DNA from 4 places in the Agrobacterium sp. NPDC058088 genome. Region 3 is predicted to be linked to each of the others. Evidence: riboswitches for the same ligand, from Rfam matches in the RefSeq annotation. Region 3 holds a riboswitch; each other region holds the start of a gene.
What was found. A riboswitch is a leader RNA that binds a small molecule or an ion and turns the genes downstream of it on or off. The one in region 3 is predicted to bind cobalamin.

Region 1 (7,802 bases), on a different contig from region 3:
GCTTCCAGTTCTCTTGCTTCCTGATTTAGGATCTTGGCGAATTCCCAGGCCAGTTTTTCGCGACTTCTATAATGGCTATCATAGAGCGTATCGATCATGGTCATGGGACCTGGCAGGGCCCATTTGATTGGCTGTTTGGTTTGCTGACGCAAAAATTTGGCGTCCTCGACAAAAACAGGCTTTTCGCGAGACACTGCGCCAACGACCGTCGGCACACTGGCATCGTAGCGATTGCGAATTCTGACGGTCTCACGTTTCTCAAAATCGACGCCACTGAGATGCTCGATAAACGTCGTGACAAAATGTTGTCGTGTCTGTTCACCGTCACTGACGATATCGATGCCTGCCTGTTGTTGATCATTGAGGGACAACCGCAGGGCATCACGTTTGCCCTCAATCAGTTCCTCATCCTGCAATTTCCAGGGTGACCAGAGCTTTTCAGGTTGTGCAAGCCAGGAGGGTTTCGGCAGGCTGCCGGCGGTTGATGTGGGCAACAGTGTTTTCATGATAGATTACCTTGTGTTTTGTTTGTCAATGGACGCAATCGGCAGACCATTTCTCGAGAATGGTCTTGTACGGCCTGATGAAATGCTGCTCGGCAAACCTGCCCTGCTCGATAGCTAGCCGGCTACGTTCTTCCCGATCATAGACAATTCGAGTGAGTGAATAATCCTGGTGGTTCAGGTCTGGCTGATAACGCGCGCCCGCCACAGAATTGGCGTTATAAATCTCGGGCCGGTAGATTTTTTGAAAAGTCTCCATCGTGCTGACGGTGCTGATAAGCTCGAGATTGGTGTAATCACCGAGCAAATCACTGACAAAATAAAAAGCCAGTGGAGCGACGCTATTCAGAGGCATGAAGTAGCGGACCCGCAACCCCATTTTTTTGAAGTATTGGTCAGTCGAAGAGAATTCATTCTGCTGGTATTCGACACCCAACACGGGATGCCGGTTGTCAGTCCGATGATAGGTTCTGCTGCTTGATGCGCTCAGGCATATGACTGGCGGCTTGCTGAAATTCTCCTTGTAAGCGGCCGACTCCAGGAAACACTTGAACAGGTTTCCGTGCAGATCGCCAAATTTTTCTGGCGTGCTGAATTGGGCCCGGTTTCTGTTGTGCTCCGGCAGCACCACGCTGAAGTCGTAATCCCGGATATAAGAGGAGAAATTATTGCCGACAATGCCGTCAATGCGCTCGTTGGTTTTTCGATCGAAGACGTTCGTTTTCAGGATTTCAATCAGTGGGAAAGCATCATTCTTGCCTTCAGCACCAATATTCATTTCGACGGATATGATTTCGAGCTCCACAGAATAACGATCGCCTTCAGGATTATCCCAATACGCCAGAGCGTTGAAACGATTGTCGATCATCCTCAGGGCGTTGCGCAGGTTCTCTTTCCGGTTCTTCCCTCGAGCGAGATTGGCAAAATTGGTCGTAATGCGCGTATTTTCTGAAGGATGATAATCCTCGTTGAAATAAACTCTCTTGAGATCAAAATTAAAATCTCTGCTCATCGCGACCCGACTCCCTAGTCACCGATATAACCATCGAATTTTTTGAACTATATTTCAGGATACATCGAATATTGCTTTCCATATCCTCAGATAGTCACCGTTTATGCTGACCATAATTGAGAAGTATGTGATATGTGCCCGAGAATTTGAGCTAGTAAAAATGGTTTTATTTCATTGAAGCATGAGCCATGTTCATGGTTGGACGTGTCGCTGGACTGGATGTCATCTGTTTCGCACCCCTCAGCTCTTCGATTACATTCGAGTGATAGATGTCTTGACCAGTTCAACGACATGCGACATTGATTAGCCATCGTGGTTCTGCGGACGAAGGTCCGGAGCTAAGAGGGAATTCGGTAAAGGCTTTAAACACAGCCTGAATCCGAAGCTGCCCCCGCAACTGTAAGCGACGAGCGAAAGTCCATCACGTCACTGAGGCCTGCCTCGGGAAGACGGACCAAAGCTATGACCCGCGAGCCAGGAGACCTGCCGCGATCGATAACGTCCACGGGCGGGGTGTCCCGGAGTGCCGCTTTCGCGACAGGCATTCCCGTGCCTTTGCCTCTGCGTCATGTCCCGCCCTGCCACAACCTGATGGCAGCGCCGATGACAGAGACCGCAACGATAAAAAAGCCTGCCCAGCGCGGCTCGATAACCAGTCTCATCGATATCGTCTTTCCCGGAGATACCAACCATCACGGCACTCTCTTTGGGGGAACGGGCCTCGCTCTTATGGATCGCGTCGCCTTCATTGCGGCAACTTGCTTCTGGCGAACATTTTTCGTAACCGCGTCCTGGGAACGCATCGATTTCAGGCAACCCGCACACATCGGGCACATCATCGAAACCGCGGCGAGACCACTCAAGGCCGGACGCCGTTCCCTGGCGGTCGACAAGGACCACCGGCCGGTTCCCGTTTACGACCCGGCCGAAATCATTTCCCCTGAGAAGGAAGGGGCATAACCATGTTGGACAGGCAACATCTTTCGATCCTGCGAGAAGTCGACCGCATGGGCAGCCTCACGGCCGCGGCGGAGCGGCTGAATGTCTCCCAGTCTGCTCTCAGTCACACGATCCGCAAGCTGGAAGATCGGTACGGCGTGGCGATGTGGGAAAAGGATGGCCGCAACCTTCGTCTCACCGATGCGGGCCGCTATATCCTGACACTAGCGCAACGCGTTCTGCCCCAGATCGAGAGAGCTGAGAATGTTCTGTCGGATTATCGCCACGGACAACGAGGTTCGCTCAAGATCGGCATGGAATGCCATCCATGCCACCAGTGGCTGATGAGCGTCACAAAACCCTATCTCATGGAATGGCCAGATGTAGGCTTGGAACTAACGACCTCGTTCGCTTTCGGCGGCGTGGCGGCGCTGACTGGATATGAGATCGATATACTGATCACACCGGATCCTATCGAGATGCCCGGGATTCACTATTTGCCGGTGTTCGATTACGAACTCGTGCTTGCGGTGCCAGTCGATCATCCGCTGGCGCTGAAACGCCATGCCCAACCTGCGGATCTGCTGGATGAGACGCTGTTTACCTATCCGGTACCGCCGGAGCGGCTGGATGTGTTCACGCAATTCCTGGTGCCGGTCAATTGCCGCTTGCGCCATCACCGAAATATCGAGACGACGGAAATGATGCTGCAGCTTGTAGCGGCAGGCCGCGGGGTCAGTGCCATTCCCGATTGGCTGGTGCGACGGGAAGCGGCAGCACTGGGGGTCCGCTCCGTCCGCATCGGTCAAAGCGGCATCCAGAAAAGCATCCATCTCGGTTTAAGAGATGGTGACGACACTGTTGATTTTATCGCCGGGTTTCTCGAGACCTCGCGAAAAACATTGGCCTGACGAGTCGGTGCCTTATCGGCATTGCTATAACCGGGCTTGCCGATTTTGATCGGTTCGCGGCCCTAGCCGGAGGAAGCACCTGTATGCATATTGATAACTCATCGTCGGGCTGGCTCGCAGATGACGCCGCACATACAGTAAAAGCGGAAGCCCGAGCTTTCTGTCTACGGATGATCAATGAATTCTACGGCATCGGTTACACGCCCGCCTGGCACTCCGATCTGGACTCGCTGTTGAGTGCCACACCCGAAAACTGGTTTTCGAACGGGGAGCGCGGAGGTTTCCTTCTCGTCCGGGATGATGCAGGACGCATCATCGCTGCTGGAGGTCTCTACGGTCTGGGAAAAAAGCCACCCACGAGAGAACGCCTGCGAGATCGCTACCGCGACGCGGAAAGGGTGTGTCAGATCGTCCGGGTCTATCTGGAGCCAGGCGCCCGGCGGAAGGGACTGGGGTCGTCGGTAGTCTCAGCTCTGGAGACCAGGGCACGCGAACTGGGCTACATCACCTCCTATCTTCACGCCGACGCAAAAACACCCGACACGCTTCGTTTCTGGAGGAGCCAGAGATACAACGAGTTCGGTCGGTTCTCCTATCCGTCACCAAGCGGAACGGATAGCAGTGTGGACTTCGAGAAGTCTCTGCATGGCGATTTTGAATGAGAACACGAAGATGTCTTTGTGTTTCAATCGGAGCCGTTTCGACTGATCCTTGCGATTCGGGCCTTAAAACGCCCGCCGCTTCAGGAGGGGCGAAATGCCCCTGTAATCCGTCGAAGCACGGCGTTCGCATGGTCGCCAGTGACCGTGGAAATCATCACGACATCCAGTTTCGGAAGCTCCGGGAGCGCATGGTTCCTGACCTGCCTTACACCGGCGGGAGCAGCGCTTTGCGCCAGAAGCCCGATACCAATCCCTGCTTCGACAGCGGCTCCCACCGCCGTTGCCCCGGTCCCGACGAACACTTCGCGCCAGGCGCTATCCGCGCTCTCCAGCGCCCGAAGAGCCATGGCTCGTAAATTGCAGGGCTCGGGTTGAAGCACGAGGGGCACGGGAACGTCTGAACGAAGATCGAAATCCGCAGCGCAATACCAGCCAAAGCTTTCCTGAAACAGCGTTTCTCCATCCCTGCGGATATCATCATGCCGCAATACGACGATCGCATCGAGCTCTCCGGCATCATACAGTTCAAGCAGGTTTCTCGTGCCGGCGGTGCGAAGATGAAGTGTAACGCTTGTCACGCGCTCACTGACCATCCGAAGTATCCGCGGCAGGTCGGCCCCGATCAGATGATGTGTGACACCGATCGCCAGCCGCGTCGGCTCCTGACCGAAGACATCAAGTGCACGGCGGCCAGCAGAGACATAGGCGCGCGCGGGTTCCAGAAAGCGTTCGCCTGCCGCCGTCAACCGCACGCGGCGCGGTGTCCGTTCGACCAGACGATGTCCCAGCATGTCTTCGAGGCGGCGTAGGCGCAATGATATCGCCGCTTGCGACGTATTCATCACGCCTGCCACCTGTGTGAACGATTGCAGTTCGGCAACGAGAAGAAAAGCCTCGACGGCCTCGGGATCCAATGAGCGCATGGCATTCATAACAAACTGTTATCGCTGAAACTTGCAAGCCCCTAATTCTATCGACGCTTCAGGACGGATATTGCACGACACTCTTAGTAGGAGCTTTTCGTGTCACAGATTTCTTCGTCCTCGCCTAGCGCTGCCCCTGTCGCCGATCCCCGCATATGGGCAGTGCTTGCTGTGGCGGTCGGAACGCAGACCGCAGGCTCATTCGTATCGCAGGGAATTTACATTCTCGTACCCTTCTGGCGAGAAGCATTTGGCGTTTCCCTCGCATCCGCGTCGCTTGCCGTCACGGTCATGAACGGCGTCCAGATTGCGACGATGTTCACGCTCGGCCGTGCCATCGACATTCACGGCGAGCGTCGTATCGTCGGCATTGCCATGCTGGGCATGGCAATCGCCATGGCCTGCGCGGCGACATTGGCAAACAGCCTGCCCGCGCTGCTCGTTTGCATGGCATTTCTGGGGGGCACCTACGCTGCTGTCCAACCGGGCGGCACGCGGGCGATCATGCGCTGGTTCCCTCCCGCCAAACGTGGAATAGCCACCGGGTTTCGGCAGGCCGCGGTTCCCTTCGGAACGATGATTGCAGCAGCCCTCCTGCCGTTCATGGCAGTTCGTTACGGGTGGCATGCGGCGGCATGGCTGTGCGCTGGAGTCTCCATCGCCGGCGCTGCGCTCTTCTGGGGGCTGTATCGTGAAGGAGGCGATGTAGCGGCAAAAACAGAGCGTCCGCTTCCCTTGTTAAAACTTGCCCGCATCGTGGGACAGGATCGCAGCTTCTGGCCCGTATTGCGGCTTGGTATTGCCATGTCGGCATTTCAGTTCACCCTAACCGCACACGTCATCGGCTTCATGGCGGACGGACTGGGGCTTGGTCTCTTTGTCGCATCGTCCATGTTTGCAGCAACACAGCTTGCGGGAATTCCCGGCCGCATTCTCCTCCCCTGGCTCAGCGATCGTTACCGACCCGGTCTTCGTGGTCAATCGTTCGGACTGGTGTCCGTCATTGCTGCCGGCGCCGCCACGCTCCTCGCGCTTCTCCCGATCGGCACGCCACCAGCGGTTATCCTCCTCGTGCTTGTCATCTTGGGGATATTCGGGATCGGCTGGTTTCCGCTCTACCTCCTGCAGATCGCCGAGAGCGCACCAAAAGGTTCGATCGCATCGACAATCGCCTTCGCGTCCACGATCTGTTTGGCCGTCATGGCAATTGGACCCTATCTTTTCGGGCTCCTGGTCGACCGTTTTGGCTATGGCGCGGCTTGGTCAGCGCTGATCATACCGGTTGTCGTGACCGCGCTGCCGCTGACCATCCCATCACCGCGCCTCCCGAGGACTCAAACCGGCTCGCCGTTAGATGGAATATTGAAGTTTATGACCGCACACGAATGACAGCGGCCGTGTTCGGGAAAGCATCGGCGATGCCACAGAGGTCAAGCCGCGTACGGCTTATTGCCACGCCGGCAAATCATAACGCCTAGTCAATTCTATGATAATGCATGACAATCTAAAGGAGCTTGGGCTCAATGGCGGAGAGGGTGGGATTCGAACCCACGATACCCTTGCAGGTATGCCGCATTTCGAGTGCGGTGCATTCGACCACTCTGCCACCTCTCCGCATGCGCGAACGCTTGCGTTGCGCGCTCCTCTTAAACATCAAAGGCCGGACTGACAAGCGGAATTTCGTGTTTGTGTCACAAATTATTCGTCATGCACGAGGTCCGAAAGAAGGCTTGGGCGTCTGGCTGTTTAGTGAACATTTTTCGGGTGGCGCCGTGTTCTCGCGTCGCTTTCACAGCCGCTTATAGCGCCGCAGGATTTCGATGATCTTTTCATCCTGTTCCTGATCCGGCAGAAGGGCCGGCTTGCGGCTGGCGCCGACGGAGGGGTCTTGCAGGTAGAGCGCGCGCTTGACCATGGCGGGTGCGAAGCCGAGAGCGTAGAGATCGGTGCGGAAATTGGCATAGGTCGCCTGCTGGCGTTCGGCTTCAGCGATGTCGCCAGCTGCCCACATGGCAAAGCTTGACCACAATCTCGCACTGCCGCGGGACGGTCGAGAGAAGAAAAGCAGAGATCGCCGTTAGATGAACCGGAAAGGCAGGCCCGAGATGAGCGCCTTGACGAAGCGCTTTTTTTGAAAGCGCCCATTCAACGAAACGCGCGGCAGCTGTGCCGGTTTTTCGAGGCTTTGAGGACCGAGAACACCGGCCTGTGTGGTGACCGCCACGGAGAAACCCGCCTCCGATACTGCTTTCGCTTCGCGCTCTCCGACGGCCCTGACCCAGCCATAGGGATAAGAGAAGGATTGCGGCCGCTGGCCGACATAGGCTTCCACCACACGCGTCGATTCCTCGATCTCATGGGCAAGGCGTGCCGCATCGATCTTGCGCATATTCACATGCGTCATGGTATGTGCGCCAAAATGCACCAGCGGATCGTCCGAAAGCCTCCTGAGTTCGGCAGCATCCATGACGAGGTCGTCCACGATCGCGATGGGATCGATGCCGTGCTGTCTCGCGAGGCGATCGATCTTTTCCACCGCTTCATCTTCCGCGGATTCCTGGACGAAGTTTTCGAGCCGGGCGAACGCCTCCACCTTCTGCGATGGCGTAGCGCATTCCACCTGCTCCGGCCCTGCGCCGAAATCGAACTCGAACGACGCGGCTTTCTGCGTCAGAGCCGCCGCGGTTTCCCACCACAGGCTTCGGCTCCGTTCGACAAAACCCGGCGTGATGAAAATCGTGTAGGGAACGGCGTATTTTCGGAAGATCGGCGCGGCATGTTCGGCATTGTTGCGATAGCCGTCATCGAGCGTGAAGGCACAAAACGACCGGCCTTCGCTGCTGTCGGCAAGC
Region 2 (7,802 bases), on a different contig from region 3:
TCCGCACCACCGAGAATCCGGATAAGGATAACGCGGGCATGTTCCGCTGTTTTTTCGATCCAGAGATCGACCGACATCGGATGCCGAAGTTCGGACAGGTTCGCGGCAGAAAGGGATGGAAGCTTATCTCCCGCCTGCCGCCACGCCCGCTCAAGCCCGGCAAGATCGCTTGCCGAAAAAGACAGCACCACCACATCCGAACGGGGCTGGTTGAGATCAACCGGCTCGATCAGGTCGTCCAGAGACGAGGACGTGGTGGCGAGAATATGCATTCAAAGCTTTTCCAGTAAAAGTGCGTCGCAGCTCATGTCACGCGGCCAGCATCTGTTCGATCTTTTCGCGGTTGATACCCTTTTCGCCGATGATGACGAGGCGGCTGCGGCGCTCCTCACCCGCCGCCCACGGACGGTCGTAATAATGGTTGACGCGGCTGCCGACCGCCTGCACCTGCAAACGCATGGGCTTGGCCGCGACTTCGATGAAGCCCTTGATACGCAGCACATTTTCGGCAGCGGCCGTCTCGGCGATACGGGCCGCCAGAGCTTCCGGATCGGTAACAGCCGGCAGATCGACGACGAAGCTGTCGAAATCATCATGTTCATGGTCAAGTTCGCCATCATGATGGGTGCGGCGGTTTTCGATATCCTCTTCCACCGCAAGGCCGAGACCGATCAGCACGGCAGGATCGATGGCGCCATTCGAAGCCACAACGATCTTTGCCGCCTTCGGCAGATGTTCGAGGACATGCGCCTTTGCCTTGTCGAGACCGGCATCATCGAGAAGATCGGCCTTGGTGAGCACGATGAGATCGGCGCAGGCAACCTGATCCTCGAAGACCTCTTCGACCGGGTCATCATGGTCGAGCACCTCGTCATTGGCGCGCTGGGCTGCGAGCGCTTCCATGTCATGAGCAACCTGACCCTCGGCCAGCGCCGCACCGTCCACCACGGCGACCACGGCATCGACAGTCACGCGGCTCTTGATCGCAGGCCATTGGAAGGCCTGTACGAGGGGCTTCGGCAGGGCAAGGCCGGAAGTCTCGATGAGGATATGCTCCACTTTCGGCTGGCGGCTGAGGATTTGTTCGATGGCTGGCTGGAAATCATCCGCCACCGTGCAGCAGATGCAGCCATTGGCCAGCTCGACAATGTTTTCCTCCGGGCAGCTTTCAATGCCGCAACCTTTCAGAATTTCGCCGTCGATGCCGATATCGCCGAATTCATTGACGATGATGGCGAGACGCTTGCCGTCAAGCTTTTCGAGAAGGCCACGCAGCAGCGTGGTTTTTCCGGCCCCCAGAAAGCCGGTGACGATGGTGCAGGGAACGCGGTCCACAAGGGTGCTCATGATCTCTCCTCGGTAAAATCGAATGGGGGAATGCGCGCCACCATGCCGCGCTTTAAGGGTTCGGGGCGGCCGCGCCAGGGCATCAGGCCATCGGGCGCGGCAGAAAGCAGCCGCGCGCCAGTCAGCAGGTCTTCCGCATCATCCGGCGTCAGCCCGCCAAACACATAAGACCAGCCATCGGCGCTGCGCAGAACGGCGCTGAGACCACGCTTGCAATTGGCAAGACAATTGACGGAACGAACGGCAATACCGCTCTCCTGCGCCTTTTCGATAACGGCATCGGCAAGACGCGAACCGGGGCGCGGTTCGGCATTCGGATCGACATCATCGCGACAGCTCCGGCATACGAAGACGGTGACGCCGGGCGCCGTTTTGCTCAGTGCGCTCGCGTTTGCACATGAAGATGTCGCTGAAATATCCAAACCGTCCCGTTCCCACGCCAAATTAAAATTCTTCGGGGTGCGGATATCGAAAACGGTATGCGGACGGGCGCAAACCGGCAGTTCGATCTGACCGACTGACCGGAGCACCCCGCCCGGCAGACGTTTTTTCCTGAAACGGCAGGTCTCCTGGCTTGCGGCTCTATCAACACCCGGACACCGCCTTCCCGAACCCCGTGAGAGGTCCAGTGGCTTTACGGCGCGGGCTTACCGCTTACAGTTGCGGGGGCAGCCACGGAATGACCCTTTGTCGGGGCGGAACCGTGTTCCCTCTTAGCTTTTCCCGTTGCCGGGAAAAGACCGTCAGTCCCTTACCATTAGGCTGAACGGGTGTGAGGGTCAATGCCGCGCACCCGTGACCGGCACATTGCCGGGTGCGGCAAATTGAGTATAGTCGCCGCTCCGAATGGCGGGGGCATAAGGTTCCAGGCCGATGGATGAGAAGGAAAAGGCGATGACCCGCGACATCAGCGACAGCGAAGCCGAACGCCACCGGCAGAAAATGGTCAACCGCAAGACGGTGCAGGACGCCGAAGTCGCCGAAAAGACCATCGAAAAAGGCCTGCTGATGATCAACACAGGCCCCGGCAAGGGCAAGTCCACAGCGGCCTTCGGTCTTGCTCTGCGTATGCTCGGCACCGGGCGAAGGGTCGGCATCGTTCAGTTCATCAAGGGTGCCTGGTCGACAGGCGAACAGCAGGCTCTGACCCTGTTCGGCGAAAAGATCGTGTGGCGCACCATGGGCGAAGGTTTCACCTGGGACACGCAGGATCTCAAGCGTGACGTCGCAGCAGCGACAAAGGCGTGGGAGGAGGCCAAGGCTCTGATGGCCGATCAAACTATCGGCCTTCTGGTTCTTGACGAACTGAACATCGCCTTGCGTTACGAATACCTGCCGTTGGAAGAGGTTGTCGAAACGTTGTCCAGTCGCCGGCCCGATCTGCATGTCATCGTCACCGGTCGCAACGCCAAGCAACCGCTGATCGACGTCGCCGACATGGTGACGGAGATGACGCTGGTGAAACATCACTTCAAGGCAGGCGTGAAAGCTCAAGCCGGGATAGAATTCTGATATGACTGCCCGGGTACTGATGTTTCAGGGAACCGGCTCCGATGTCGGCAAATCGCTGATGGTGGCCGGCCTTGCCCGCGCATTCACCCGGCGTGGCCTCTCCGTCCTGCCGTTCAAACCGCAGAACATGTCGAACAATGCCGCTGTCACCGCCGATGGCGGCGAGATCGGTCGCGCGCAGGCCCTGCAGGCACGGGCAGCGGGCGTGCCGCTTTCCGTGCACATGAATCCAGTGCTGCTGAAGCCGCAGAGCGAAACCGGCGCACAGGTGGTGGTACAGGGAAAGATCGTCGGTAATGCCAAGGCAGCCGACTATCAGCACATGAAGGCCGGGCTGATGCCACGCGTGCTTGATAGTTTCGAGCGCCTGAAACAACAGGCCGATCTGGTGCTGGTGGAAGGGGCTGGCAGCGCATCGGAAATCAACCTGCGCGCCAACGACATCGCCAATATGGGTTTCGCACGGGCCGCCGATGTGCCGGTGATCCTGATCGGCGATATCGATCGGGGTGGCGTCATTGCCGGCCTCGTCGGAACCAAGGCGGTGCTCGACGTCGATGACGCGGCAATGATCGAAGGCTTCATCGTCAACCGCTTTCGTGGCGATCCGGCGCTGTTTTCCGAGGGCATGCGGATGATTGCGGAAAAGACCGGCTGGGCCTCCATAGGGCTTCTGCCACATTTCTCAGATGCCGCAAAACTGCCGGCGGAAGATGCGCTGGGGCTTTCCGGCCCGGCCCAACAGAAGCCCGACGCAAAGATCCGCATCGCCGTGCCGATCCTGCCGCATATTTCCAATTTCGACGACCTCGATCCCCTCGACATGGAACCGGATGTAGAACTCATCCGTGTACGGCCGGGTGGGACGATCCCCTCCGATTGCCGGCTGGTTTTGCTATGTGGTTCGAAATCCACCATTGCCGATCTCGCCGTGCTGAAAGATGCCGGCTTGGACATCGACATAAAGGCGCATGTGCGCCGCGGCGGCTACGTTCTCGGCCTTTGCGGCGGTTACCAGATGCTTGGAAAAACCGTTGCCGATCCTGACGGCATCGAGGGATCGCCGGCGACTGTCGACGGGCTAGGTCTGCTTGATGTCGACACGGTTTTAACGGGTGACAAGCGACTCGTTTCCGTTCAAGGCGTGAGCTTTGATGGTGTTTGTTTATCCGGCTACGAAATGCATGTCGGGGAAACCACGGCAGCAGCAGGCAATCTGGCGTTTTCGATGATCGACGGGCATTACGATGGAAGCATCTCACCCGACGGCCGTGTCTTCGGCACCTATATTCACGGCCTCTTTGCGGATAACAGCCAGCGCAGCGCGTGGCTGCAGCGTCTCGGCGGGCAGGGCACGGCCCTGAACTATGATGAGCAGGTGGATGCGGTTCTCGACCGGCTAGCTGCGCATATGGAGCAGCACCTCGATCTCGACAGGCTGCTGGCTATAGCGCGATAAGGATCGCCAGAAGTCCGAACAGGCCGATCAGCAACAGGTCCGCAATTCGTGCCAGCCGTAGTGCCGTGCGAATATCACCGGCGACCAGCGCCGACCTTCCGCCTTCCCCCATGAAACGCGCTTCGATCATCCGTCCGCCGTAAGAACGCGGTCCGGCAAGCGCAAAACCGAGCGCACCAGCCAGCGCCGCCTCCGGCCAGCCTGCATTGGGGGAGCGGTGGTGGCGCGCATCGCGGCGGATCGCGGCAATGGCCGCTTTTGGCGACGCGCCCTCGACAAAAAATGCGGCAACCACAAACAGGCTGCCGCTCAGTCTTGAAGCCGGCAGATTAACGAGATCATCCAGCCGCGCCGAAGCCCAGCCGAAGGCCTCATGGCGCGGCGAACGATGGCCGATCATGCTGTCGGCCGTATTGATCGCCTTATAGGCGGCACCGCCGGGCAGGCCCAGTAACCCGAGCCAGACAGCGGGAGCCACGATGCCATCGGAGAAATTCTCGGCGAGACTTTCGATCGCCGCCCGGCATATCGCGGCCTCATCCAGCTTTTGCGGATCGCGCCCGACGATCATCGATACCGCCCTGCGGCCACCTTCAACACCCTCTCGTTCCAGAGCCGTGGCGACGGCCTCCACATGCTGTTCCAGACTCTTCTGCGCCGGAAGCGAGGCGCCGAGTATCGCCACAGCCAGCAGACCGAAGGGCAGAAAAAGCAGAACAGATTGCGCAAACCATGCAAGGATCACCGTCAGCCCGACAAAAACAACCAGCGCCAAAACACCCGCGGCCTTGCGTTGAGAAAATGACGCGCTCTCCCGGTTCCATTTTTTGTCCATGAGCGCGATAAGCGAACCGATCCAGGTGACAGGATGACCGATGCGTTTGAACAGCCAGTCCGGATAGCCGGTCAGGCGTTCAATCACGAGCGACAGGAAAGCGAGAGCAAAGAACATGGGCGAGACAGTACCAGAAAAGGCTCAAGGAGCGATCCGCCATGGCGGCAATCTCGGCAAGGCGCGCCTGATGTTTCCGGAAGCGCATGAACCGTGGATCGACCTTTCAACCGGGATCAACCCGCACTCCTATCCGCATTCGCCCATTCCCGCCAGCGCATTCGCCCGCCTGCCGGAGCCCGGCGCCGCTGAAGAACTGAAACACTTGGCCGCAGCCCATTTCGGCGCGCCTTCCGCACGGCACGTGACGCTCTCTCCCGGCACCCAGATGCTGATGCCTCTGCTCGCGCAGATCGCCATCGACCGTGGAGCCCAAAACGGTGCCGTACTGTCACCCGCCTATGCGGAACATGCGCGCACCGCCCGCATGGTGGGGCTTACCGTCACGGAAGTGGAAAACATTAGCGAGCTGTCGACCTACGGCTATGTCGTGGTGGTCAATCCCAACAACCCCGACGGTCGCGTCACCGATCGCGAAGCTTTACTCACGCTCGCCCGGGCGAGACATCGCGAAGGCGGCCTGCTCGTTGTGGACGAAGCCTTCATAGAAACGGGCGTTGCCGACAGTCTCGCGGATGCGACCAGTGACGACGCGCTGGTAGTCCTGCGATCCTTCGGCAAATTTTACGGCATGGCGGGCGTGCGCCTGGGTTTTGCCATTGCGCATCCCGACATCGCAGCCGAACTCGAGGCAAGGCTGGGCCCATGGGCGGTTTCTGGCCCGGCGCTGCATATTGCAACCGAAGCGCTGGCGGACAAGGCGTGGCAATCATCCATGCGTCTGCGGCTTGCGCAGGAGGCAAGACGCCTGAACGAGTTGCTGAAAAAGGCGGGTCTGAAAATCGCAGGTGGCACATCCCTCTTCACGCTGGTGCGGGATGAGCATGCCAAGGCACTGTTCGACCATCTTGGCCGTCGCGGCATTCTGGTCCGAATCTTCGACGAAAGACCTGATGACATGCGTTTCGGCCTTCCCGGTAGCGAAGCGAATTGGCAGCGCCTCGAAGAGGCGCTGCAATCTTTCGATCATTCCTCGAAAGTGTAGGTCTCGATCGACTCCGGCTTCATTTCGATGGAGAAGCCCGGCAGCTTCGGCGGCATATAGGCGGCGTTGCGGATATCGCAGGGTTCGATGAAGTGCTCATGCAGATGATCGACATATTCGATCACGCGGCCTTCCTTTGTGCCTGACACCACGAGATAGTCGATCATCGACAGGTGCTGCACATATTCGCAGAGACCGACGCCACCGGCATGTGGCCAGACCGGCAGATTGTATTTGGCGGCAATCAGCAGAACCGCCAGCACCTCGTTCAGACCGCCCATGCGGCAGCTGTCGATCTGCACGACATCAATCGCTCCCTCGGCGATGAACTGCTTGAACATGATGCGGTTCTGGCACATTTCACCGGTTGCCACCTTCACCGAGCCGATAGCGGCGCGGATCTTGCGATGGCCGGCGACATCATCCGGGCTGGTAGGCTCTTCGATGAAGAAGGGCTTGGAAAAGGCGAGCTTGTTGACCCATTCGATCGCCTGATCCACTTCCCATACCTGGTTGGCATCGATCATCAGGTAACGGTCGGGACCGATCACCTCACGGGCAATGGTGAGGCGGCGAATATCGTCCTCGAGATCGCGGCCAACCTTCATTTTCACATGGTTGAATCCGGCATCGATAGCCTCCTGGCAAAGACGGCGCAGCTTGGCGTCGTCGTAACCCAGCCAGCCGGCCGACGTCGTATAGCAGGCATAACCTTCGTTCTTCAGCGTCTCGATACGTTCCTTCTTGCCCGCCTCGGCCTTTCTGAGGATTGCCAGCGCATCATCGCGGGTCAGCACATCGGTCAGATAACGATAATCGACAATATCGGCGATTTCTTCCGGGCTCATGTCGGCAACGAGCTGCCACACCGGCTTGCTGGCCTTCTTGGCCAACAAATCCCACACCGCATTCACCACAGCGCCGGTGGCGAGATGCATCGCGCCCTTGTCCGGGCCGATCCAGCGCAGCTGGCTGTCACCAGTCAGATGCCGCCAATATTTTCCGGGGTTTTCCGTGACGATGTCGAGATCAGTGCCGACCACCAGATGGCGCATCGCTTCAATGGCCATGCAGCAGATGTCGTTGCCACGGCCGATGGTGAAGGTCAGGCCATGGCCCTTCAGACCAGGCTCGTCCGTATCGAGAATGACGTAAGCCGCCGAATAATCCGGGTCGGGGTTCATTGCATCCGAGCCGTCAAGGCTCTGGGATGTTGGAAAACGAAGGTCGAAAACACGCAGATCTGTAATTTTGGTCATGGCCGTTCACTCGCGGTCAGTGTCAAAGGAAATTGTTCAGTCGTGATGAAAAGTTTCTTCCATCATGGCCCACCACTCGCCTTCCTTCCGGCTCTCAAGCGGTTGTTGGCATGGGATGGTAAAAGACCACCATTCCTGGTTCTTGGGACTCGCCGCCATTTTCGCCATGTCGGCGCTGAAATCACTGCCGTGATATTCCCAATAACCAAAAAGCAGGTTTTCCGGCTC
Region 3 (7,802 bases):
GGAAAAGCCCGGCCTCGGTGCCATAGCTGACGGCGGCGATGCAGGGCGCGCCGGTCAATTCTTCCAGAAGCTTTGCCAGTGGCGCATCGCCGGCAAGGGACAATGCCGGATAGTCGCTCATCGGTGTCCATTCGATATCGATGCCCTCAGCGGCGAGCGTTTCCACGCCATCTCGCACCGGCTGAAGCAGCGCGAGTGTCGAAACGCCGGCAATCGCGCGCGCTTCCAGCTCGATGGCGCAATGGTCTGGAATGATGTTGAGCGCCTGTCCGCCCCTCACCGTGCCGATCTGCAAGGAGGAGTAGGGCGGCTCGAAGGTCGCTTCGAAAGGCCCCTGTGTCAGCGCCTGCGCTGTTGCGACCGCCTTTGCCATGATGCCGGTCATGAGGTGAATGGCGTTGACGCCCTGATCGGGCCGCGATGAATGGCCGGAGCGGCCACGAATGGTGATGCGCGCGGCGGCCTTGCCTTTGTGGGCGCGCACGGCAAGCAGATTGCTCGGCTCGCCGATGATCGCGCCCACCGGCTTTGCGCATAATTCCGGCAATCGGGCGATCATGTGCGGCACGCCGCGGCAACCGGCCTCCTCGTCATAGGAAAAGGCAATGTGTACCGGTCGTTTCAGCGCCATGCGCGAAAATGCCGGTGCTGCGGCGAGAACAGTGGCGAGAAAACCCTTCATATCGGTGGTGCCACGCCCGTAAAGACGATCGCCTTCGGTTCTCAGCGTGAAGGGATCGGAGGACCATTCGGGCTCACCGGCGGGCACCACATCCATATGGCCGGAAAGGATATATCCTGCGACATCCGTCGGGCCGAAGCTCGCGAAGAGATTGGCGCGGTCGCCTTCGGGCCCGGCCAGCAGCGATACTTTCGCGCCGTGGTTTTCCAGATAATCGGCGATCCATCCGGCGATATCGCCGTTGTCGGTTCCGACGACCGATGGGAAGCCGACAAGACGCTCCAGAATTTCGATTGCGTTCATGGCTGCCTCCGCTGCTTCAACGCCGAAAGCTTAGAGTGGCAGGCGGCGTTTATCTGCTGAAATGCGCATGTTTTCGGTAGATTGTTGTGTCCTTCCAGTGCTTTCGGAAAATTCGTGCTGGCAAGGCTGGTTATCTTCGGAAGTCGTGGGCTGGGCTGCCGGGATCAAGGTTCCGCACCGGAGGAAATGAGAGCCGTTTGCTATGGAGCTGCTCAAGGTCGATAGTTTCGAGTTGCGAACCGTGGATATCGCCGATGTAGAGGCGGATCATCTGCATGCCCTCTCCATGGCTGTTGGATGGCGATACCACGCGAATGAATGGTGTTTTCTGCGGCAGTGTGGTGTTGGCCTCGCGGCACTTGATGAGATCGACCGCGTCGTCGCAACCGCCATGCTGTTTCCCTGTGATGAGGGTTTTGCGACGCTCGGCATGGTCATCGTTTCGCCGCGCCTCCAGGGGCAGGGTGTGGCACCATGGCTGGTGCGGCGACTTCTGGAAAAATTCCCAGCCATATCACTAAGACTCAATGCCACGAACGAGTCGAGGCGGTTGTTTGCCGGGCTGGGTTTTGCCGGAGAGACGGAAAAAGTGCATCTCTTTCGGGGAAAAGCGCAATGTCCGGCAGAGATGCCGTCCCCTGGCAGAAAACAGAAGATTGAGCCGCTATCAGAAGACCATTTTGCCGATGTGGTTGACATGGACCGGGCGGCTTTTGGCATTTCGCGCCGACGCGTCCTGTCGCGCCTTCTCAGGGAAAAGACAGGCTACGGCCTGTTCGAGGCTGGCCGGCTTGTCGCTTTTGCCTTTCGCCGGGCAGCGGGGCGAGGCCATATCGTGGGTCCGGTCGTTGCAGTGGAGGAAACGGATGCAATCGCGCTCGTCAGGCGGCATTTTGCCGATCTGGAAGCACAGCTTGTCCGTCTCGATGCCGTGCGCGACAGCGGCTCCTTTTCCGATTTTCTGGCGCAATCCGGCCTGGTGGTGATCGAAACGCTGACGACCATGTCCAAAGACGTGCCGCAGCCCATGGGGTCCGGCGCGGCAAAGATTTTTGCGCTGGCGGGTCCTTCCCTGTTCTGACTTTGTGCTGAGCTGCGACACGATCGCAATTGACGCCCCGTCTGTTGCCCCTTATGTGAGAAAGGGACGGTTCCTGCAGCCGAAAGGCGAAGGGATTAATAGGGAACATGGTGCGGGCGATCTTTTTCGTCCAATGCCGTGGCTGCCCCCGCAACTGTAAGCGGATTGTCGTTCATCCCAGTGACGCTCAAAGGCGTCATGCCACTGTATTTTTCGGAATGCGGGAAGGCAGATGAGAGACGCAAATCCGTGAGCCAGGAGACCTGCCGTCAAAATATGAACCATCGTTACGGGCGGGGAAGCCCGGAGGAGGATTTTGTAATGTTATTTCATAACATTTCGTTTGCGTCCTATTACCGTTCTCCGTACAAGACGTCCCGCTGTTGCTGCGCGTTCTGACGCCTGCTGCTCTGGAATAAGTTTTACTTTCGACTGGAGAACACATGTTTCATTCTAGACGCCTGCCGGTCCATGCCGGCTTTCTGGCTGCCGTACTTTTGGTTTTGCCTGTTGTCGGTGCCAATGCTGCCGAAACCACCTATCCCCTGACAATCAGCAGCTGCGGTCAGGAGATCACCTTCAAGCAGGCGCCCGCCCGCACCGTTTCCGTTGGCCAGAGCACGACAGAGGTTCTTTACCTGCTTGGTGTTGCGGACAAGGTCGTCGGCACGGCGCTGTGGATCGGTCCAGTTCTTAAGGGCTACGAGGAGGCCAACGCCAAGGTCGAACGGCTGGCCGATAACGATCCGAGCTTCGAGGCCGTTGTCGGCAAGAGGCCTGAACTCGTTACGACGCAGTTCCAGTGGCAGATCGGTCCCGAGGGTGTTGTTGGCACGCCGGCGCAATTCGCCGAACTCGGTATTCCCGTCTATACCTCGCCTGCCGATTGCGTCGGTAAGGACAATTCCGGCGGCGGTGATGGTGTGCGCAACACCGGCTTCACCATGGAGCTGATCTATCAGGAAGTCCGCGACCTCGCCAAAATCTTCAACGTGCAGGATCGCGGAGAAGAAGTTGTTGCCGACCTGAAGAAGCGCGAGGAAGCCGCCCGTGCGAAGATCGCCTCCGCCAATGGCAAGCTTTCCGCCGTCTTCTGGTTCTCCAGTGCCGAACTGGATATCGATCCCTATGTCGCCGGCCGTAATGGCGCTCCCGGTTACATCATGTCCGCGCTGGGCTTGAAGAATGTCATTGAAAGCGATGAGGAATGGCCGACCGTCGGCTGGGAAACCATCGCCAAATCCAATCCGTCTGTGGTTGTTGCCGGCAAGATGGATCGACGTCGTTTCCCCGCCGATGACATTGCCGTCAAGTTGAAGTTCCTGGCCAGCGATCCCGTGGCAAGCATCATGCCCGCCGTGAAGGAAGGTCGTGTGTTTGAGATGGATGCGCAGGCGATGAACCCGACCATTCGCACCATCGAAGGTATTGAAACGCTGGCCGAGGCGATTTCGGCCGCTGGCCTTGCCAAGTGAACCGTTTCTCCACCCATCTTGGCAGGGCGGGGCTGGCATTTGCCGCGCTCGCCCTGCTGCTTGTCGCGCTGATGGCCGGGGCGGCCATCGGCGAAACTGCCATCCCTCTGGATGTTGTAGTAAAGACGATTGCCAACCGCGTTTTCCACGCGGGTTATCCGCTTGAACCGCTGGATGAGGGCATCGTGTGGAGTTACCGTCTCAGCCGCGCCGTTGTTGCCGCCTGCTGCGGGGCGTCGCTGGCGCTCGCCGGGGCGGTGCTGCAATCTCTTTTGCGTAACCCGCTTGCCGATCCCTATATTCTCGGAATTTCCGCCGGCGCCTCCACCGGCGCCGTCGCCGTGGCGCTTCTGGGCTTCGGCGCGGGCTTTCTGACGATGCCGGCGGGCGCTCTCATCGGCGCTTTTGTCGCTTTTTCGCTGGTCAGCCTTCTGGCCGTGCGGGCGGGGCATGGCAACAGCGCCATCATTCTGGCGGGCGTTGCCGGTTCGCAGCTGTTCAACGCCATGACCTCCTTCATTGTCACCAAATCCGCCAATGCCGAACAGGCGCGCGGCATCATGTTCTGGCTGCTCGGCAATCTTTCCGGCGTGCGCTGGCCGGATGTCTGGCTGGCGCTACCGGTCAGCCTTGCGGGTCTTATCGTTTGTCTCTGGTACGCGCGGGCGCTCGATGCCTTCGCCTTCGGCGGTCAGGCCGCAGCCTCGCTCGGCATTCCGGTGCGCTGGGTCTATACGGTGCTGATCTCTGTTTCCGCCATCATGACGGCTGCGATGGTGTCGCTGGTCGGCTCCATCGGTTTTGTGGGGCTCGTCATTCCCCACGCCGCGCGCATCTTCGTTGGTGTCCGCCACGGCATATTGCTGCCGGTGACGGCGCTGACCGGCGCGGTTTTCATGATCGTCGCGGATATTCTCTCGCGTATCGTCATTCCGGGACAGGTGCTGCCGATCGGCGTCATCACCGCACTGGTCGGTGCGCCCGCTTTCGCCTTCATTCTGGGGCAGAAGCGGGGGCGATCATGAAATTATCCGCCCACGGCCTGCATTTTCATGCCGGCAATATCGATATCGTCCGCGACATTTCGCTTGATGTCGGCTCCGGGGAGTTTCTCGGCATCATCGGTCCCAACGGGTCCGGCAAGAGCACGCTTCTGTCCATGCTGGCCGGCATCCGCAAACCGCGACGTGGACACGTTACGCTTGGTGAGGATCCACTTGGCTCATTGGGGCGGCGCGAGCTTGCCCGCCGGCTCGCCTTCGTTGAGCAGCAGGCTGAAACCACCGAGCGCATCACTGCGCGGCAGGCGGTAGAGCTTGGACGGACGCCCTATCTCGGCCCGCTCTCCGCCTGGTCGCAGATTGACGACGCCATCGTTGATGCCGCGCTTGCCAATGTGGATATGGCCGACAAGGCGGAACGCAGCTGGCACCACCTTTCCGGCGGTGAACGGCAGCGCCTGCATATTGCACGAGCATTGGCGCAGGAGCCGCACATCCTGCTGCTGGACGAGCCAACCAATCACCTCGATATCGGACACCAGATCGGCCTGCTTGATCTTGTGCGCCGGCAGGGGCTGACCGTTGTGGCGGCGCTGCATGATCTCAATCATGCTGCCATGTTCTGCGACCGCGTCGCCATCATGCATCGGGGCGAGATGATCGCGGCCGGGCCGCCGCGCGAGGTCCTGACGGCGGCAAGGATCGCCGACGTTTTCGGGGTGGAATGTGCGGTCAGCACGGATGAGGGCGGTTTTTCCCATATTCGTTTTCTGCCGGCCCACGGGCGGGCTGATCCAACAAGGAAAGTACTGGCACGATGAGGACATCGACGACACTCGCAAGCTCCGCTGCAAAGGTCAGACTTTTTTGCGTCACTGCCGTCATTGCGGTGGCGTTCACGTGCTTTCCGCTTCTGGCTTCAGCCGAGACCTTCGAGGTGAAAATGCTGAACCGGGGCGAAAAAGGCCCCATGGTATTCGAGCCCGATTTTCTCGAAATAGCGCCTGGCGACCGCGTGCGCTTTGTGCCTACTCACAAGAGCCATAACGCCGCGACCATTGATGGCATGATCCCGGAAGGTGTCGAGGGTTTCAAAAGCCGGATCAATGACGAATTCGAGACCGGCTTTGAAAAGCCGGGCTTTTACGGCATCAAATGCTCGCCGCATTACGGCATGGGCATGGTCATGCTGATCAAGGTCGGCGAGGCTACCCTGCCGCAGAGCTACCGCACGGTGGACGTGCCCGGCCGTGCGAAGCCGCGCTTGGAGGAATTATTCGAGCAGGCGGGAAAATGAGGTCCGGCGGAAATCTTGAGAGGCGGTTCAGATCGTCTGGGAGGGTGCTTGCAAAGTCCGCAGACCTTCCCTTCGTCATGCTCGGGCCTGTCCCGAGCATCTGCAACCGATTGATTTTACGACACGTTGGCAGATCCTCGGGACAAGCCCGAGGATGACGTAGTATATGCGGATAGTGAAGGCGGCTATGGTTTCCCTCACGCCTTTCCGGAAACATCCGGCTTCTCCGCGCACACAGCATATCGGTGCTGCAGCCCACGCAGGATGCCCTTCAGCAGGCTGAAGTTTTTCGCCTGGGCGCGATGGATGGCCTGAAGCTCCTGATCGATCGAGACAGGCTTGAAACCGGCCGCATGCAACATCGTCGCGACATCGCCGGCCCTTGCACCCTTCGAAAAATAGACCCGCGAGAGGATGCTATTGAAGGTGTTTTCCGGGTCCGCCGGCTTGTGCGGCTGGTCCGGTTTGACGAGGCCGATACTCTCCAGGCCGGTGGCCAGTTTTTTCACCAGCTTTTCGCGCCAGCCGGTATTCACGAAATCGCCGTCGACGATCAGAAGCCGCCCGCCGGGTTTCAGAACACGGAACCATTCGGCGAAGCTTGCCTGCGGGTCTACCAGCGTCCAGACGAGATGGCGGGTAATAATGACGTCGGTGCTTTCATCCGGCTCCATCGTATTTTCGGCATCGCCGACAAAAAAGCGGATGTTGCGCCCACGGCTTTTCGCCTTTTCCCGGGCAAGGGCCAGCATCGTTTCCGACCAGTCCATGCCGGTGACCTGAAAACCGAGATCATCCATGAGGTGCGAGATGACGCCCGTCCCGCTGGCAAGATCAAGCGCCTTCCGGCCCTCGCCGTGGCCCAGATGTTTCAGGATAAGCGCGTGCCAGGCTTCACGTTCGTCTTCGGAGAAAATTTCGTGTCCGGGTGAGAGGTCGAAAGTCGCGGCGCGGCCGGACCAATAGGCCTTTATCTCATCTCTAAGGCTGTCGTTTTTACCGTAATGGATAGTGTCGATCATTGGTCTTCAGCTCATGTGCCGGTCAGTTAAGAATGGCTCTAAAACATAAATGTTGACTAGTACAGTCAGAAAATAATACAGCCGCGCCAGTCAACACTGGAGAGCAATATCCGATGCGCATTTCAGCCAAATCCGCGGCACTTGCCCTTGGCCTTCTCGTATCTGCCGCATGGCCGGCATTCGCCGAAAAGGTCACCGTCAAGGATGTCACGGGCCGCGATGTCGAAGTCAATGTGCCCGTTTCGCATGTGATCCTCGGCGAAGGCCGGCAGATCTATTTCCTGGCTGCGCTCGACAAGGAAAACCCTTTCCAGCATGTGGTGGGCTGGCGCGACGACCTTGGCAAAGCCGACCCGGAAACCTATGCGGCCTATCTCGCCAAGTATCCTGAGATTGCCAAGCTGCCGACTTTTGGCGGCATGAAGGACGGCACCTTCGATATCGAACAGGCCATTGCGCTGAAGCCTGATGTCATCCTGATGAACATCGACGCGAAGACGGCCACGCAGGAGGCCGGTTACATCGAGAAGCTCGAGAAGGTTGGCATTCCGCTGGTCTATGTTGATTTCCGTGAAAAGCCTATGGAAAATACCGAGCCGAGCATGCGCCTCATGGGCAAGCTGACCGGCAAGGAAAAGATCGCCGAGGACTTCATCAAGTTCCGCGCTGATGCCATCGCCAAGGTCACTGATACGCTTGAAAAGGCCAATCCGAAGAGGCCCGTCGTGTTCATGGAACGCGCCGGCGGTTATTCCGACGATTGCTGCATGTCCTTCGGCAACGAGAATTTCGGCAGGATGGTCGAGCTTGCCGGCGGCATCAACATGGCCAAGGACATCATTCCCGGCACCTTTGGTAACGTCAATCCGGAACAGATCATCGCCTCCAACCCGGAACAGATCATCATCACCGGCGGCAACTGGGACGGCTATGTTCCGGGC
Region 4 (7,802 bases), on a different contig from region 3:
CAAGTTCAAGGCTGATTTCATCGCTGCCGGCACCACGCAGTTCGGCTCCGGCTGGGCCTGGGTTTCCGTCAAGGACGGTAAGCTCGAAATCTCCAAGACCCCCAACGGTGAAAACCCGCTGGTTCACGGCGCAGAGCCGATCCTAGGCGTCGACGTGTGGGAGCATTCCTACTACATCGACTATCGCAACCTGCGTCCGAAGTACCTCGAAGCCTTCGTTGATAACCTCATCAACTGGGACTACGTCCTGGAGCGTTACGAAGCCGCTTCCAAGTAAGGTTTTGGGAAAGCGTGTTTGCTGATCAAAGCAGCCTCCTTTCTCGCAACGTCATCCTCGGCCTTGTGCCGAGGATCCGCGGATGTTTCCTGAAACGCGACGTCAGCAAATGCCCGGGACAAGCCCGAGCATGACGACCACAGGTTAACGCTACCCTTGATTTAACACCCGGCCGTGATGCCGGGTGTTTTGCTTTTGTGGCCTTGGTTTTCAGCTTGTCACAAGCCTGTCATCCGCCGGGTTTATCGCGGCGCATCATGACTGAAAAAACCACACCTCTCTTCTCCTTCGGCATTGTCGCCGATCCCCAATATGCCGATGCCGATCCGCGGCCCGAGATGGGCCGTTATTATCGCGAGAGCCCGAAAAAGCTTGCGGACGCGATCGACGCCTTCAACCGCGAGGACTTGGCCTTTGTGGTGACGCTGGGCGATATCATCGACCGCGGCTTTGAAAATTTCGATGCGATCCTCAGCGTCTACGATAAGCTCCGTCACCGCTCGATCTTGCTGCCGGGCAATCACGATTTCGCCGTTTCCCCCGAGCATCTTTCGACCATCCACGCTCGCCTTGGCATGCAAGCTCCTTGGCATGATTTTGCCATCGGCGACGTTCGCTTCGTGGTTCTTGACGGCAACGAGGTCAGCCTCTTCGCCCCGCCGCCCGGCGATCCGCGCCGCGCGCTTGCGGCAGACCGTCTGCAGCGTCTTGCGGATGCCGACGCGCTCAATGCGCAGGACTGGAACGCCTCGCTCGGCGACGAACAGTTCGCATGGCTTCAGTCCGTTCTGCAAAAGGCGGATGCGGCGGGCGAAAAAGTGATCGTGCTGTGCCACTATCCCGTCTATCCGGAAAACGCTCACAACATGTGGGACGCGCCGCGCATTCTCGAACTGCTCGGCTCGCACCCCTCGGTCGTCGCCTGGTTCAACGGCCACAATCATGAGGGGAATTATGGCGTGCGGGGCACCACCCACTTCGTCAATTTCAAGGGCATGGTCGATACGCCCGACCAGAACACCTTCGCCATATCAGATGTCTTCGCCGACCGCATCGTCATCCGCGGTTTCGGACGCGAGGAGGATCGCCTTTTACGGCTGTGAGTGGGGGATGGTCGGCTGGCTGTTCTGCCAGCCGCTTATCCACAATTGCCGCAACCGCTCACCTTCCATCTTGAAGAAGCTGCCGGTCGCCGCGCAGTCCAGCACCCGGTCCGAACGGAAATTGCGGATGGCCTGCCGCAATTCACACCAGGCGACGATATTCACCGTCTCGGAATAGTAGATCACCGCAATCGGCCGGATTAGCCGCTGCGTTTCCACGCCGCTTTCGTCGCGATAGGTAATGCCCAGCCGCTCCTCGTCGCGTACCGCCCGCCGCACCATTGCAAGATCGACGCCAGCGGGAGAGGGCGCGACGCTGCCCCAGGCGTGCAAGGCATTGGCCGACAGGGTCTTCGACAGGGGTTCGGGCAGGGATGCGGCGATCTTGTCGCTTGCCTTTTTCGCTGCCTGCCGCAATTCGGTATCGCCGGTGCGGGCGACCATGGCGAGCGCAAGCACGATTGCCTCCGTCTCCTCGATGGAGAACATCAGCGGCGGCAGATTGAAGCCGGGGCGCATAATGTAACCGACGCCGCGCTCGCCTTCGATCGGCACCCGCATCGTCTGGAGCGCGGCGATATCGCGATAGACCGAGCGCACGGTCACCTCCAGCGCCTCGGCAATGGACTGCGCAGTAACCGGCCTGCGCGCAATCCTCATGATCTGGATGATCTCGAACAGTCTCGACGCCTTGCGCATAATCCACATTTCCATGTGATGGTCGACACAACTGACACAACGCTGTCAGTTGGCACTTTTTATAAGCGGAAAAACACATTGAGAAACAAACGCTTTCCCGAATGTACCATCATCTGCTTTGAGGGATACTGACATGAATTATGCTGAAAATCTCTGGCTTTTCTTCCTGCTCCTGTTTGGCATCATCATCTTACCGGGTATGGACATGATGTTTGTACTGGCAAGCGCGCTGACTGGCGGCAGGAAAACGGGGCTTTCCGCGGCAAGCGGCATGAGCGCCGGCGGCATCGTGCATTCGCTTTACGGCGCAGCCGGCGTCGGCCTGCTTGCCACCTGGCTGCCATCGCTGTTCCTGCCGCTTCTCATCGGTGGGGCTGCCTATATGGTCTGGATCGGCATCGGCCTGATGCGCAGCGCCATCACCGTCAATGGCGATGAGGCGCAGGCTACCGCCTCTTCCAGAAAGGCATTCTGGAGGGCGGTGATAACCTGCCTTTCCAACCCCAAAGCCTATCTCTTCATGATGGCGGTCTATCCGCAATTCATCAAACCCGGCTTCGGGCCGATTTGGATGCAGGGGCTGGTGATGGGTGCCATGGTGGCCGTGACGCAGTTCGCCGTTTATGGAACCGTGGCCCTGACGGCCGACAGAAGCCGGGCCTGGCTCATCTCGTCGCCCGCTGCCACCATTTTCATCGGCCGCGCCGCAGGCTTTCTGCTGATTGCCGCTGCGCTCATGACCTTTTGGGAGGCATTTTCCTGGAGCGTGGGCGAATGATTGAGGGATGCCCCTCAATTTCAGCCAGCCGTCAGATCCGCACCGTAGAGCCAACCGTGACCCTGCATCCAGGCCGCGTCTAGACTTCTGTTTTTGTGGTGAAATTCACCGCAATGTGACTTCTTTTCGCCATCCGGAAAGGGCATCCTCGCCCCGTTCTATCTAGCGCCCGGTGTTCCCGCCGGAATCAAGGAGAGTGTGCATGAAACTCAAAACCATCACGGCGGCCATGCTGTTCGGCTGTCTTTGCGCCGGAGCGGTCTACGCTGCCGGCGAAGTCGAAAAACGCGAAGGCATGATGAAGCAGATCGGCGGCTCCATGGGGGCGCTCGCCGCCATCTCCAAGGGCGAAAAACCCTTTGACGCTGCCGCCGTCAAGGCAGCCGTGACGACCATCAGCACCAATGCCAAGGCTTTCCCGGACCAGTTCCCCGCCGGCTCGGAAACCGGTAGCGCCGCTGCGCCCGCCATCTGGGAAAACTTCGCGGACTTCAAGGCCAAGGCCGAGAAGCTCGGCGCGGATGCGGACACGGTTCTCGCCAATCTCCCAACCGATCAGGCTGGCGTCGCCACCGCCATGAAGACCCTCGGCGCCGATTGCGGCACCTGTCATCAGACCTATCGTCTGAAGAAGTAATCGAAGCACTTTGGAAACGCCGCTTCCCGGCGGCGTTTTTCCGACCGAAAGACATCTGACCGGGTCAGGTGAGAATGGGGAGAGGGCATGTCCTCCATCTGGACGAAACTCGTGGGCGGGGCCGTTGTCGCGGCCATTGCGGGCTACGGCATATTCACCTGGGTTACCGCCCCTCAGCGGCAGGCGCCAAGCCATTGGGTAAGCCTCGGCGAACCGGATCTGGCCAATGGCGAAACGCTGTTCTGGGCGGGCGGCTGCGCAAGCTGCCATGCCGCACCCGATGCCAAGGGCGAGGGGATGCTGACGCTTTCCGGCGGACAGGCGCTGAAAAGCCCCTTCGGCACCTTTCATGTTCCCAATATTTCCTCCGATCCGCAACATGGCATAGGCGGCTGGACCCTGGCTGAATTCGGCGATGCGATGACGCGGGGTGTGGGCAAGAACGGCGAACATCTCTACCCGTCCTTTCCCTATGCCTCCTATGCGCGCATGACGCAGAAGGACATCAACGACCTCTTCGGTTATCTGAGAACCCTGCCGGCCAGCCAGAACGACGCGCCGGACCATGATCTGCCGTTCCCCTTCAACCTGCGCATGGCGCTGGGCGGCTGGAAGTTCCTCTATTTCGATCCCTCCGCACCGCCGCGCGTCGAACTTGCCAACGCCAATGCTGAATTGCTGCGCGGCCAATATCTGGTGGAAGGGCCGGGCCATTGCGGCGAATGCCACACGCCGCGCGATGCGCTGGGCGGCTTCCTTGCTAGTCAGTGGCTGGCCGGTGGTCCCAATCCGGAAGGCGAGGGCCGCATTCCTGATATCACCCCCGGCTCGCAGAGCATTGGAAGCTGGACGAAGGCCGATATTGCCGGCTACCTCGAAACCGGCTTCACCCCTGACTTCGACAGCGCCGGCGGCTCCATGGTCAAGGTCCAGCAGAACATGGCGCATCTGACCGCCGAAGACCGAGATGCGATTGCCGCCTATCTGAAGGCGATACCGGCGCGGTAAAAAGGCTTGCTGGCGCCCGCCATGCACCTCACGTCGTGCTCGGGCCTGTCCCGAGCATCCACAACTGATGGATTTGACGCTACGTGGCTGGATTCTCGCGACAAGCCCGAGAATCACGGAAGAGGGCCGTAAAGCCCTGTGCGTTCAAAGCAAACGCGGCCACCATTGACTCCCGCTCTCGCCCGGCGGATAACAACCTTGTGATGGTTCCTTCCGGGCGTTCCGGAAGGTGAAAAGGGAACACGATAGGGAAACATCCTCATTCGTGGCTGCCCCCGCAACTGTGAGCGGAGAGCCTGAAACGAAATGCCACTGGCAAGCCATCTCGCCCCATTCAAGGCGAGGGCGATGCCGGGAAGGTGTTTCAGGTTTTGACCCGTAAGCCAGGAGACCTGCCATCACGGAAATATCCATGCCGGCGGGGTGTCCGGAAGAGCGGAATTTCAGGGTGGCGGGATCAATGCCGCCCTGTGTCAGTCTCGTATCCCCGTGGTGAAGTATATCGCATGCGGTCTCGCGGCTTCTGCCGCCCGGCCGCGTCCAAAGGCGCGGGGTCGCGCCGGAGAGGGGTCACCATGTCCATTAATCAGAATACGGCCAATGCCGCCGCGTCTGCAAAAACAGCGAGCTTCGCGCAATCGCTCACCGCGATCGTGCTCGGCCTGTTCGTCGTCGGTTTTGTCGGCTTTTCCCATGTGGAAGCCGTTCACAATGCCGCGCACGACACGCGCCATGCCAATGCCTTCCCCTGCCATTGAGGGGAAGTAGCATGTCGTCTTTCCGAAATATCGTTTTTACCGCCGTGCTCGTCGGCATTGTCGGCGGTTTCGCTGTCTCGGCCATGCAGGCTGTCGGCACCACGCCGCTCATCCTTCAGGCGGAAACTTTTGAAAGCGCCGGCGAAGCACCCCACAGCCATGATGCGCCTGCGCCGGGCGCTGCGGCTTCCGCCCACGAGCACAATGAAGAGGCCTGGGCGCCGGCCGATGGTTTCGAGCGTACCGCCTACACCGTCGCCGCCAATGTGCTGACCGCCATCGGGTACGCGCTGGTGCTGACCGGCCTCATTTCGCTGCGCGGCACCAATGCTGGCTGGCGCGAGGGTCTTCTGTGGGGTGTTGCCGGTTTTGCCGCCGTGATGCTCGCCCCCATGATCGGCCTGCCGCCGGAACTGCCGGGCAGCCCGGCCGCCGCGCTTGAGGCACGGCAGATCTGGTGGCTCTCGACGGTTGCCGCAACCGCGGGCGGCATTGCGCTGATCGCATTCCGCCGCGAGCCATGGGCCATCGTTCTGGCGCTGGTGCTGATCGTCGCGCCGCATGTGGTGGGCGCGCCCCTACCGCCGGAAGGCGAACATGCGCTGGCGCCGCTGCCGCTGGAACGCCAGTTCATCGTTGCCGCCACAGTCACCAGCTTCGTTTTCTGGGCGCTTCTCGGCACGCTGAGCGCGTTTTTCCTGAAGCGCTTCCAGCAGGCCTGAAAACCATGCAAGACGCAGCGGAATGGAGTGACGAACTCGATGCGCTGCGTTTTGCCGTTCCCGGCCACGGCGCGCCTTGCGCCGTACACCGGCTTGCCTTCAAGGCCGTGCTGGGGCCGAGTCCCGCGGGGCAGGCGGCTCTTGCCTTTTTCCACGACAATAAAGCAGCCTTTTTGCTGGCGGCATTTGCCAAGATAAAACGTGCAAATTTACCCGCCGGCCGCAGTCTGCATTTGAACAGCCGCGATATTCGCCGTGCGATTGCCGGGGAGGACGAGGAGCCCGTGGCGCGCGTGTGCCGGGTGCTTGATCGGGGTGATGGGTGAGGGTGCCAGGACGTTCGTATTTTGCACCACCTCATTCCTGTGACAAGCACAGGAATGAGGTGGGGGCTTAGGCGACCTGTAATATCAGCGTCCGCCTTACCGATGCTCCGCCGCAAAAACCTGAAGTTCCGCCTCGGCTTCCGGACCAAAGAGGCCAAGGCTTTTCAGAATTTCCACAGCAAAACTCACCGGCGCGCTGCCGGGTGCGGTGATGATGCCGCCATCGCTGACCGCTTTCGGCTGGTCGCGATAAAGACCATCGCCACGATAGGCCGGATAGCCCTTGTGTGAGGCGAGCGAATTGCCGGTATGGGCAACATCGTTCAGAGCACCCGTGCCCGCCAGCGCGCTAGCGGCTGCACAGATACCGGCCACCAGCCGGTCCTTTTCGCGAAAGCGCTGCACCAGCCCGCCAAGTTCGACAGCCGTTCCCTTTTCCCAGCTGAGACCGCCGGGAATGACGAGCGCATCGAAGTCAACGGGATCGAGCGCATCATAGGGTGTATCCGGCGTCACCTTCAGCCCGCCCATCGACGTTACCGGCCGCCCGTCCGGGGTCGCATAAACGATCTCGACGCCGAGATAGCTGCGTGCCGCCGCAGCGAGCAGCGCCGGTTCCCAGTCCGCAAAATCCTGTGCGAGCGCAATGGCGATCCGTGTCATGGCCGTCTCCGTGGTTTTTAATCAGGCGATGGACTGCATGTAGCGCATACCGGTAACCGGACGCGGCGCGAAATCCATGTTTTCGTAGAAACGATGCGCCGCGACATTACCGGTCGTGGCGCTGACGGAAAGATAGTCGCAGCCGAGGCGCTTGGCGATATCGCGGGCGCGGGATACCAGATGCTGGCCGGTGCCATGGCCGCGATGACCGTCACGCACGAAGAGATGATGCAGCTCAAGCCCGCGCCGGCCTTCCTGCGCCCTGTAGAGCGGCAGAAGCAGGGCGTAACCGATCAGCGCGCCATCGGCTTCGGCGACGAGACCATGCACCCAGGGCAGGGCGCCGAACAGGTCGCGCTCAAGCTTCGCCGGCGTGATCGCCGCCGCATCGCCATGGTAGGAGGCAAGCAGCGTGATCATCTCGTTGAGCTCGGGCAAATCCGTCTTGCGCGCGCCGCGAATGATGACGACGGGCGGTCTTTCCAATGTGAGGGAGCTATCTTCGGTCATTTCTTCGGTCCTTTGGTCTTATCGGTGCCGTCAGGACGTTTGAAAACAACAAAGCCGCCTGACGGCGGCTTGTTGACAATATGATCTGTCGAGCCGCCCTTAAAGGAAGGCCCAAAAGTACGAGCAGGAGATGGGTGCGCGTTCGTTGATCATGAGAGATGCAATGCGCCCGAATCCGTCATCTGTCAAGCTCGGTTTTCGGCTCAATGCTCGCCTTCGCACATGCCATGGTTGGAAAGCGCGCGGATGACATAACAATCCTCGATCGAATGGCCGTGGCAATGGGAGACGATGCGTTCCAGCTCGTGTTCCAGCTTTTTC

Region 1: another riboswitch for cobalamin. It lies ahead of ACFVTJ_RS13650 (acyl-CoA thioesterase); the one in region 3 lies ahead of ACFVTJ_RS12045 (ABC transporter substrate-binding protein).
Region 2: another riboswitch for cobalamin. It lies ahead of ACFVTJ_RS22140 (DUF1636 family protein); the one in region 3 lies ahead of ACFVTJ_RS12045 (ABC transporter substrate-binding protein).
Region 4: another riboswitch for cobalamin. It lies ahead of ACFVTJ_RS07380 (CbtB-domain containing protein); the one in region 3 lies ahead of ACFVTJ_RS12045 (ABC transporter substrate-binding protein).

The regions. Positions count from the first base shown of each region.
Region 1 is NZ_JBHVSU010000004.1:98,862-106,663, reverse strand. Features, by position in the region: gene ACFVTJ_RS13660 (methionine synthase) at 1-506, opposite strand, end outside; gene ACFVTJ_RS13655 (DUF1852 domain-containing protein) at 532-1,515, opposite strand; cobalamin riboswitch at 1,812-2,021, shown strand; gene ACFVTJ_RS13650 (acyl-CoA thioesterase) at 2,119-2,475, shown strand; gene ACFVTJ_RS13645 (LysR family transcriptional regulator) at 2,478-3,365, shown strand; gene ACFVTJ_RS13640 (GNAT family N-acetyltransferase) at 3,449-4,027, shown strand; gene ACFVTJ_RS13635 (LysR family transcriptional regulator) at 4,108-4,959, opposite strand; gene ACFVTJ_RS13630 (MFS transporter) at 5,050-6,339, shown strand; tRNA gene ACFVTJ_RS13625 (tRNA-Ser) at 6,475-6,564, opposite strand; partial or broken gene ACFVTJ_RS13620 (dihydrodipicolinate synthase family protein) at 6,740-6,952, opposite strand; gene ACFVTJ_RS13615 (polysaccharide deacetylase family protein) at 7,028-7,802, opposite strand, start outside.
Region 2 is NZ_JBHVSU010000011.1:93,093-100,894, forward strand. Features, by position in the region: gene cobN (cobaltochelatase subunit CobN) at 1-272, opposite strand, end outside; gene cobW (cobalamin biosynthesis protein CobW) at 310-1,347, opposite strand; gene ACFVTJ_RS22140 (DUF1636 family protein) at 1,344-1,769, opposite strand; cobalamin riboswitch at 1,889-2,107, opposite strand; gene cobO (cob(I)yrinic acid a,c-diamide adenosyltransferase) at 2,242-2,859, shown strand; gene ACFVTJ_RS22150 (cobyric acid synthase) at 2,861-4,318, shown strand; gene cbiB (adenosylcobinamide-phosphate synthase CbiB) at 4,305-5,270, opposite strand; gene cobD (threonine-phosphate decarboxylase CobD) at 5,269-6,315, shown strand; gene ACFVTJ_RS22165 (L-fuconate dehydratase) at 6,297-7,574, opposite strand; gene ACFVTJ_RS22170 (L-rhamnose mutarotase) at 7,611-7,802, opposite strand, start outside.
Region 3 is NZ_JBHVSU010000003.1:439,880-447,681, forward strand. Features, by position in the region: gene argE (acetylornithine deacetylase) at 1-985, opposite strand, end outside; gene ACFVTJ_RS12040 (GNAT family N-acetyltransferase) at 1,188-2,066, shown strand; cobalamin riboswitch at 2,117-2,352, shown strand; gene ACFVTJ_RS12045 (ABC transporter substrate-binding protein) at 2,510-3,541, shown strand; gene ACFVTJ_RS12050 (FecCD family ABC transporter permease) at 3,538-4,566, shown strand; gene ACFVTJ_RS12055 (ABC transporter ATP-binding protein) at 4,563-5,363, shown strand; gene ACFVTJ_RS12060 (pseudoazurin) at 5,360-5,839, shown strand; gene ACFVTJ_RS12065 (class I SAM-dependent methyltransferase) at 6,037-6,861, opposite strand; gene ACFVTJ_RS12070 (ABC transporter substrate-binding protein) at 6,975-7,802, shown strand, end outside.
Region 4 is NZ_JBHVSU010000002.1:424,405-432,206, forward strand. Features, by position in the region: gene ACFVTJ_RS07350 (superoxide dismutase) at 1-277, shown strand, start outside; gene ACFVTJ_RS07355 (metallophosphoesterase) at 535-1,380, shown strand; gene ACFVTJ_RS07360 (helix-turn-helix transcriptional regulator) at 1,369-2,079, opposite strand; gene ACFVTJ_RS07365 (LysE family translocator) at 2,213-2,857, shown strand; gene ACFVTJ_RS07370 (c-type cytochrome) at 3,060-3,494, shown strand; gene ACFVTJ_RS07375 (c-type cytochrome) at 3,582-4,502, shown strand; cobalamin riboswitch at 4,690-4,917, shown strand; gene ACFVTJ_RS07380 (CbtB-domain containing protein) at 5,078-5,260, shown strand; gene ACFVTJ_RS07385 (CbtA family protein) at 5,272-5,982, shown strand; gene ACFVTJ_RS07390 (hypothetical protein) at 5,988-6,308, shown strand; gene ACFVTJ_RS07395 (type 1 glutamine amidotransferase family protein) at 6,405-6,971, opposite strand; gene ACFVTJ_RS07400 (GNAT family N-acetyltransferase) at 6,993-7,481, opposite strand; gene ACFVTJ_RS07405 (helix-turn-helix domain-containing protein) at 7,685-7,802, opposite strand, start outside.